Regions from separate parts of the Paenibacillus sp. FSL R5-0914 genome, predicted to be linked through region 1. Evidence: predicted binding sites of a transcription regulator. Region 1 holds the regulator's gene; the other holds the start of a gene.
The links. Region 1 encodes Rex, which represses fermentation and respiration genes when NADH is low (regulators of the CRP and FNR family bind a similar motif). Its sites were predicted from a motif close to TTGTGAAATATTTCACAA; they were not measured.
Positions count from the first base shown of each region.

Region 2: the regulator Rex is predicted to act here: its motif matches at 2,433-2,450, upstream of pflB (formate C-acetyltransferase).

Region 1 covers NZ_JBBORH010000001.1:3,069,832-3,074,757, forward strand. Annotated here, with positions in the region: gene dinG (ATP-dependent DNA helicase DinG) at 1-2,662, shown strand, start outside; gene MKX60_RS13605 (redox-sensing transcriptional repressor Rex) at 2,794-3,447, shown strand; gene MKX60_RS13610 (amidohydrolase) at 3,434-4,735, shown strand; gene MKX60_RS13615 (cell wall elongation regulator TseB-like domain-containing protein) at 4,905-4,926, shown strand, end outside.
Region 2 covers NZ_JBBORH010000001.1:2,790,315-2,795,240, reverse strand. Annotated here, with positions in the region: gene pflB (formate C-acetyltransferase) at 81-2,342, opposite strand; gene adhE (bifunctional acetaldehyde-CoA/alcohol dehydrogenase) at 2,596-4,926, opposite strand, start outside.

The DNA.
Region 1 (4,926 bases):
GCTGGATGAGATGATGATGGAGCTTGTCCCACTCTTGGATGATGTTGTGCTTGTAGGGCATAATGTCGCATTTGACTTCCATTTTTTGCAAAATGCTTTAGACCGATGTGGGTATTTACCATTTCAAGGGCGGATTTTAGATACGATTGATTTTCTGAAAATCTGCTTTCCTTCTCTCACATCCTATCAACTAGGATCAGTTAGTGCACATTTTGGAGTGACGCATGATCGTCCGCATCAGGCAGACAGTGATGCACTCGCAACTGCTCTTGTATTGCTGAAATGTCTGGAGGAGCTCTACGATTTGCCTCTGCTGACGATTCAGAGACTCTGTGAGCTGTTTACGGAAGAGGATAGTGATCTGGGTTGGTATTTTGATGGTCTGCTGCGTGAACGGGAAGCGGAGACGCTTCAGCCCGAAGGTGATCTGACTTTCTATCGTCAATTAGCGCTTGCTGTAGGAGACTGGAATGAATTAGCTCCACCTCGAGACGAGCATGCTGAGAATCCACTACACAATTTATCTTTTACAGATTATATGGATGAAGTAACGAAACGACTTAAAGAAACTTTGCCACAGTATGAAAGCCGAGAAGCTCAGGATATTATGATCAATGAGGTGATGACGGCACTTGCCGAAGACAAGCATCTATTGATCGAAGCAGGGACAGGAACCGGTAAATCCCTTGGTTATTTATTGCCTGCCATATACCAAAGCGTACGAACTAATGAAAAAGTCATGGTCAGCACTCATACTATTAATCTGCAGGATCAATTGCGTGAGCGTGATATTCCTTTGTTAACGCAGGTAGTTCCTTTTCCATTTAAAGCTGCAATTTTTAAGGGCAGAGGGCATTATTTGTGTCTTCGTAAGTTCGAACATAAAATTAATAAAAAAGACTTTATAAGTCCGAGGGAAGATGCGCTTACTGCGGCTCAGATGATCGTTTGGCTGACACAAAGTGAATCAGGAGATGACGAAGAGCTCAATCTAAGTGGACGTGGCGGAGATTTTTGGGAGACGGTGGCAAGCGATACCGATTCTTGTCTGGGTCGCTCGTGTCCTTGGTTCCGTAAGTGTTATTATCATCGGGCTAAGCATGAAGCTGGTATTGCAGACGTGGTCATTACGAACCACTCTAAGCTTTTCGCAGATGTTAAGGCTGGGCATCAACTACTTCCCGCTTATGAACATCTTGTAATAGATGAGGCCCATCATCTGGAGGACGTGGCTGGCAAGCATTTAGGCATGCATATGAAGCATTTCACGGTGGCACATACATTATCGCGTCTTTATAAGGATAGTCGAAATGGCCAACTTCCTACACTTCGCCAAATGCTTCAGTCATCAGGCAGTGAGGAAGCTTCTGAATGGAGCGGAGTGATCGATAGAATCTATCCGGACCTGCTTACCGTAAAAGAAACCTGGGATCTGCTTAGTGATAAACTATTCAGCCTCTTGCCGGAACGTAGCGATGCAGCGGCGGGAGAAGCCGGCCAGTTAGTCATGCGGCTACTTCCTACCCGTAAACCGAATGATTGGGATGAATTGGTTGCTTTAGAGAATACTATGAATCTGACATTAAGCGAAATTATCCGTAAAGGTGATAAAATGCTTAATGAGATGCGAGATCAAGAAGGTCAATCTTCCTCAGATAGTCTAGTTACCGATATTAGCGGCTTATTTAAGGATTTAGCTTCTATACGTGAGCAAGTACGGTTTTTTATGGGATTAAATGATGAGAATGTAGTATATTGGCTGGAGGCGAATGGAAATTATCGCAGTAAATCGCTACAGCTGTATGCCGTTCCTGTTGATGTTAGTACTCAGCTTAAGGAGCTGTTTTTCGACAAGAAGAAAAGTATCGTACTAACTTCGGCGACACTCTCTGTGGATAAATCTTTCCAGTTTATGATTGATAATCTCGGACTTAATGAAGCTGCGGAAGAGGGGCGTCTGATGACATCACTCCTGCCTTCTCCCTTTAAGTATCGGGAGCAGGCGCTGTTAGTTATTCCGCGGGATTTCCCTAGTGTGAAGGGGAGTGTAGGCGATGCCCGATTTGTCGATACACTCGTACAGTCACTAGCAGAAGCAGCTATTACAACACGTGGGCGGATGCTTGTCCTGTTTACTTCTTACAAGATGCTACGCCAGGTTTACGATCCTCTGAAAGAGGCTCTAGCCTCACAAGAGATCACGGTGCTAGGTCAAGGCGTGGAGGGGGGCAGCCGTAGCAAGCTGATCCGCCGTTTTCAGGACAGTGCAGCTTCTGTACTATTAGGAACAAGCAGCTTTTGGGAGGGTGTAGATATTCCAGGTGAAGCATTAACATGCTTGGCCATCGTGAGGCTCCCATTTCAACCGCCAAACCACCCTCTAGCGGAAGCGAAGTCTGAGTTATTACAAGCCCAGAAAAAGAATCCGTTCATGAAGTTGTCTGTTCCTCAGGCGGTTATTCGCTTCAAGCAAGGATTTGGGAGGCTGGTACGGACAGCGCAAGATCGGGGTATTGTTATTGTGTATGACACAAGGGTGATAGAATCTCACTATGGGAAGTATTTCCTCTATTCGTTGCCTGGCCCGAAAATGGAGCATATGCTTACGGATCAAATGGTTCCTCGTATAGCGGAGTGGTTGGAAGACGGAGGCGTTTCTTGAAAAGAACGTCATCGATCTTATTAATCACTCTACAAGGAAGGGCGGTATAAGAATACCGCTCTTCCTTGAGACGAGGTGCAGATATTTCGATAGGATTTGAACAGAATATCACTTAAATTAGGAGGTAAATTATGAAATCGGATAAAATATCAGAAGCCGTTGTTCGCAGACTTCCTGTGTACTTGCGTTTCTTGAATGATCTCCAGAAACGTGAAATATTAACCGTTTCCTCACAAGAACTAGGACAAAAACTTGATTTAAATCCTGCTCAAATTCGTAAAGATTTAGCTTATTTTGGAGACTTTGGTAGAAAAGGTATCGGGTATGACGTAACTTATCTTATTGAAAAAATCCGTCATATTCTGAAGCTGGATCAACAATTGAATGTGGCTTTAGTAGGTGCTGGTAACCTTGGACATGCATTATCTAATTACAATGCTTATCTGAAAGATACTATGAAGATTACCGCTATATTTGACTCCTATGCACCTAAGGTAGGGCGGAAAATCAACTCTCTTACCGTTCAACCGATGGAGGAGCTTGGTCAGACGGTTCGTGAGCAAGGTATTCGAATTGGGATAATTACTGTGCCTGATTCAGAAGCGCAGAATGTAGCAGATATTCTCATTGAGTCTGGCATTGAGGCGATTTTGAATTTTGCACCAGTGATTCTAAAAACACCATCGAATATCCGTGTTCATGCTGCCGATTTTACAACGGATTTGCAAAGCCTTGCTTATTATTTGAAAGACGGAAAGGAAGAAAGCGGAAATGAAGAGCAGTAAAACGATTATTAAGGGCGGGCGTTTTCTTATTCCGGGAACGGATGAGCCGGTTCTGAGCGGATATATGACTATTGAAGATGATTTGATCACTTACATAGGAAAAGAAGAACCTTTAATGGAAGATGATGTGCAAGTTGTTGATGGCAGTCGTCTGCTGTTTATGCCAGGTCTGGTAAACACACATGGCCATGCCGCAATGTCATTGCTTCGTGGTTATGGAGATGATTTAGCACTTCAGGTGTGGCTTCAAGAGAAGATGTGGCCGATGGAAGCGAAATTCACTGGAGAAGATGTATACTGGGGAACCTCCTTGTCGGTACTGGAAATGCTAAAAGGTGGTACTACAACCTTCTTGGATATGTATGATCATATGGATCGAGTAGCAGAGGTAGTCGAATTATCAGGCATCCGTTCCGTACTGATGAGAGGCGTAATCGGATTATGCCCAGAGGAAGTACAAAATCACAAGCTTGCGGAAGCGATTTCTTTTGCACGAAATTGGCATGGTAAGGCTGATGGTAGAATTACGACGATGATCTCGCCACACGCCCCATATACTTGCCCACCGGACTTCTTTGTTAAGTTTGTACAAGCGGCACATGATTTGGATTTACCGATGCATACCCATATGTCCGAGACCAAACGCGAAGTGGAGCAGAATGTGGTGGATTACGGACTTCGGCCTGTAGCGCATTTAGAGAAGCTTGGAATGTTCACACGTCCGTCTATTGTTGCACATGGCGTTCATTTGAATGATGAAGAGATCGAGATACTGGCTCGTCATGATGTAGGCGTGTCTCATAACCCAGGAAGTAATCTGAAACTGGCTAGTGGAGTGGCTCGGGTTACGGATCTTCTAAAGGCTGGTGTGAAGGTGTCACTGGGTACAGATGGTGCGGCAAGCAATAATAACCTGGATATGTTTGAAGAGATGCGTCTTGCAGCCCTCATCCATAAAGGTGTAAGTGGTGATCCGACGGCTGTCCCAGCTCCGGAAGCGCTGCGTATAGCTACAGAGTATGGCGCAAAGTCTATCTTTTTAAATGATGTGGGTAGACTCGCTGTTGGCATGAAAGCGGACTTTATCGCGATTGATATAGACCAGCCGCATTTGCTACCACACACAGATCTGTTGTCTCATGCTGTATACTCTGCCAGCGCCAAGGACGTTGAGCATGTATGGGTGAATGGTAAACAGGTTGTAAAACATGGAGAATGTATAACGCTAGATGAGGAAGCAATCCGTCGTAAGGCGCAAGAATCATTTGATGGACTGCTTAAACGATAGTCTAAGATCATAACGAATAACTGAAAGGCTGTGACTTTCTGCGATTGCAAAGTTACAGCCTTTTGTGTTTCTGATAATTAGATCATTGAATTGGATATGAAACTTTGGATAAACACACAGGTGTGTTATATAATCAAAAAAGATATATTACTAGAAAGGGAGCTGTACCTTGAAGAAAAGGAAAAAATGGA
Region 2 (4,926 bases), 280 kb from region 1:
GCCCTTGAAACAAGAGCGGTAATTCCTTGCAAATATTTTAGTGCATATCTCAATGAAAGATCTTTATAAATATAAACAAATTACATTGAACCGTGGAAAGTACGGTTAATTACGTCCATTTGTTGTTCGCGAGTCAACTTGATGAAGTTAACTGCATAACCGGATACTCGGATAGTCAATTGTGGATAGTTCTCTGGGTGATCCATAGCGTCCATCAGCTGTTCACGGTTAAATACGTTAACGTTCAAATGCTGAGCGTTATTATGGAAGTATCCGTCCATCATGTGTACCAGGTTAGACTTACAGGATTCATCGTCTTTACCTAGTGCCTTAGGTACGATAGAGAACGTATTGGAGATACCATCTTGTGCATCGGAGTAAGGCAGTTTGGCTACAGAGTTCAGTGAAGCCAGAGCACCTTTCTTGTCGCGTCCGTGCATTGGGTTAGCACCTGGTGCGAATGGTTCGCCTTTTTTACGTCCGTCAGGTGTTGTACCTGTCTTCTTACCGTACACTACATTCGAAGTAATGGTCAATACCGATTGAGTCGGTACAGCATCACGATATGTTTTGTGTTTACGGATCATAGACATGAAGGTTTCAACCAATTCTACTGCGATGTTGTCTACAGCATCGTCATTGTTACCGTAGCAAGGGAATTCGCCTTCAGTTTCGAAGTCAATTGCAATACCTTGTTCGTTACGGATTGGTTTAACCTTCGCGTATTTAATAGCACTCAGTGAGTCAGCTGCAACGGACAGACCAGCGATACCGCAAGCCATTGTACGCAGAATGTCGCGATCATGCAGTGCCATTTCGATACGTTCGTAAGAATATTTGTCATGCATATAGTGAATGATGTTCAAAGTGTTAACATAAGTCTTAGCCAACCACTCCATCATCGGTTTGAAACGTTTCATTACTTCGTCATAATCTAGATATTCAGAAGTGATAGCTGGGAATTCCGGTCCAACTTGTGCTCCGGATTTTTCGTCTTTACCACCATTAATAGCATACAGCAAAGCTTTTGCCAGGTTGGCACGAGCGCCGAAGAACTGCATTTGTTTACCGATACGCATTGGAGATACGCAGCATGCAATCGCATAATCTTCACCCCAGTATGGACGCATTAGATCGTCGTTTTCATACTGAATTGCACTAGTTTCGATAGAAACCTTAGCACAATATTTTTTGAAGCCTTCAGGCAATCTTTCGGACCAAAGTACAGTTAAGTTTGGTTCCGGAGCTGGACCCAAGTTGTACAGGGTGTTCAGGAAACGGAAGCTGTTCTTGGTAACACGAGTGGTTCCATCTTCAGCCATACCACCGATGGATTCAGTTACCCAAGTAGGGTCTCCAGAGAACAGGTCATTATAGTCAGGTGTACGCAAGAATTTCACGATACGCAGTTTCATTACGAAATGATCGACAATTTCTTGGACTTGTTCTTCAGTCAAAGTACCTTCTTCAATATCGCGTTCTGCATAGATGTCTAGGAAGGAAGAAACACGTCCCAGGGACATCGCTGCACCATTTTGTTCTTTAACTGCTGCCAGATATCCAAAGTATACCCATTGAGTAGCTTCTTTGAAGTTCATCGCTGGTTTGGAAATATCCATGCCGTGAGCAGCTGCCATTTCTTTCAATTCGCCCAGTGCACGAATTTGCTCGGACAGCTCTTCACGTAAACGAATTATTTCTTCTGTCATGGAGTCAACTTCAAGCTCAGCTAGTTGTTGCTTTTTGTCTTTAATCAAGAAATCAATACCGTACAGAGCTATGCGGCGGTAGTCGCCGATAATACGTCCACGGCCGTAAGCATCAGGAAGACCTGTGATAACGCCGGATTTACGCACTGCTCTCATGTCTGGTGTATATGCATCAAATACGCCTTGGTTATGCGTTTTGCGAATGTTCGTGAACATGTCAACGATGTTTTGTGGAAGCTCGAAGCCATAAGCCTTCGTAGCATCAACCATCATCTTGATCCCGCCGAACGGCTGGATGGAACGTCTGAAAGGAGCGTCAGTCTGCACGCCTACAATTTGTTCCTTGTCCTTGTCAATGTAGCCTGGAGCATGTGAAGTGATTGTGGAGACAGTATCTAGGGAAACATCCCATACGCCGCCTCTTTCTCTTTCTTCCTTGCTCAGTTGGGAAATAATCTTCCACAGTTCAGTTGTGTTACTAGTAGGACCTACGAGGAACTCTTCGTTACCTTCATAAGGCTTAATGTTACTAGCGATAAAGTTGTTAACGTCAACTTTCTTGGACCATTTACCTTTTGTAAAACTTCTCCAACCGGATTTCACTTCATTTACTTCTTTTTCAATCACCGACATGCTAAATCCCTCCATCTATATTTATTATATTTGTAGAGATCGCGGGCTTGAAGGTTGATCCCGTGTCTCGTGATCCCCAAAAAGATGTGGTTGTTCCAAATTTCACAATCAACATTTCATATGTGGGACCGTTGTTTATATAAACATTCTAGTTTATTTTCTATAAAAACACTGTGACAAATATCACCTTTCGAGTGATATTTGTCACCTTTATCTAAGTCCACAACTATCCTATTCTCTATTTAACCACTTATTAATTATCAAATCTTCCGTAGAACGCATTACGGTATACATCAGCAAGCTCAGATACCAGTGGCAGCTTAGGATTGGCAGTTGTACATTGATCTTCAAACGCACGGTCAGCCAAGTAATCTACGCGGGATTCGAAGTCCTTAGGATCAAAGCCCAGTTGTTGGAACGATTCTTCGATGCCCAATTTTTTATTCATATCGCGAATAGCATTGATCAGGCTAGTTACACCTTCTTCAGTTGTGCGAGCTGGCAATCCCAGAATACGGGCAATTTCAGCATAACGCTCATCAGCTACGAAGTGCGAATATTTAGGGAACGAAGCGAACTTCGTAGGTTTTTTAGCATTGTAGCGGATAACGTGTGGCATAAGGATCGCATTAGTACGACCATGAGCAGTGTGGTACTGTCCGCCCCATTTATGCGCCAAACTGTGGTTAATACCCAAGAATGCATTGGCAAAGGCCATACCAGCAAGTGTTGATGCGTTATGCATTTTCTCACGTGCTACTCTGTCGCCTTCCAGCGCTGATTTTTCAAGGTATTGGAATACCAGTTGGATCGCTTTAATAGCTAGGCCATCAGTATAGTCACTCGCCATAACCGATACATAAGCTTCGATAGCATGTGTCAATACGTCCATACCTGTATCAGCAACAGCAGTTTTTGGCAAGCTGTATACGAACTCTGGATCAATGATAGCCACATCTGGAGTTAACTCGTAGTCAGCCAAAGGATATTTAGTGTGCTGTTCAGTTGTTTTATCGGTAATAACTGCGAAAGATGTTACTTCCGAACCTGTACCCGAAGTAGTTGGAATAGCTACAAATTTAGCTTTGTTACCAAGTTTAGGGAATTTGTATACCCGTTTACGGATATCCATGAATTTTTGTTTCAGACCATTAAAGTCTGCGTCTGGATGTTCATAGAATAACCACATTCCTTTTGCAGCATCCATTGGGGAACCGCCGCCAAGTGCGATAATGCAGTCCGGTTGGAATCTGTTCATCATTGCAGTACCTTTTTCAACTGTAGTTGTCGATGGATCTGGTTCAACTTCAGAGAACACTTCGATAGCTACAGGGGTTTGACGTTGACGCAGGTAATGTTCAACTCTTTCAACATATCCAAGCTTAACCATCATTGGGTCAGTGATAATTGCGACACGTGTGATATCAGGCATTTTGGTCAGGTACTGAGTAGCGCCTTTTTCGAAATAGATCTTGTCAGGTACTTTAAACCATTGCATATTCACGGTACGACGATTCACCCTTTTCACGTTGATCAAATTGATTGCTGTAACGTTTTGCGACACGGAGTTACGTCCATAAGATCCGCAGCCCAGAGTCAACGAAGGGATATTAGTGTTATAGATATCGCCGATCGCACCATGTGTGGAAGGCGAGTTAACGAGAATACGTCCTGTTTGCAGACGGTTAGAGAACTTCATGATTACTTCTTCGTTGTTGGAGTGGATAGCCGAGCTATGTCCCATACCACCAAATTCAACAATTTGAGCTGCGCGTTCGATACCTTGATCTGCATTCTTAACTTTGTAGCAAGCAAGAACCGGGCTTAATTTTTCAGCGGAAAGTGGATATTTAGTGCCTACACCTTCAAGTTCTGCTACCAGAATCTTTGTGCCGGCAGGGACTTGAATGCCACACATTTCAGCAATTTTCACTGCGGATTGACCTACGATTGCTGGGTTAACCGCACATTTATCTACGTTCATTGCTCCACTAGTCAGTTTGGCAGCTTCTTCTTTATTCACAAAGTAGCAGCCATTAGCAATCATCTTTTTCTTCACTTGATCGAAGATTGGTTCTTCGATAATAACAGCTTGCTCGGAAGCACAGATCATACCATTATCAAATGTTTTAGAAAGAATGATGTCCGTTACGGCTTGATCAATATCCGCGCTCTTTTCAATGAAAGCAGGTACGTTACCAGGGCCTACGCCAAGTGCTGGTTTACCACAGCTATAAGCTGCTTTTACCATTGCAGAACCACCAGTTGCCAAGATAAGAGCAACGTCTGGGTTGTTCATCAATGCGTTTGTCTTGTCCATTGTTGGCATTTCAATCCATTGGATACAGTTCTCAGGAGCGCCAGCTTTCACGGCAGCATCATGAAGAATTTTTGCAGCAGCTGCACTACACTCTTGCGCAGATGGGTGGAAACCGAATATAATAGGGTTCCGTGTCTTAATCGAAATCAACGCTTTAAACATCGTGGTGGATGTAGGGTTGGTTACCGGTGTGATACCCATAACAATTCCGACGGGTTCAGCAATTTTTTGGAAGCTATCATAAGCGTTGTCTTCAATAACGCC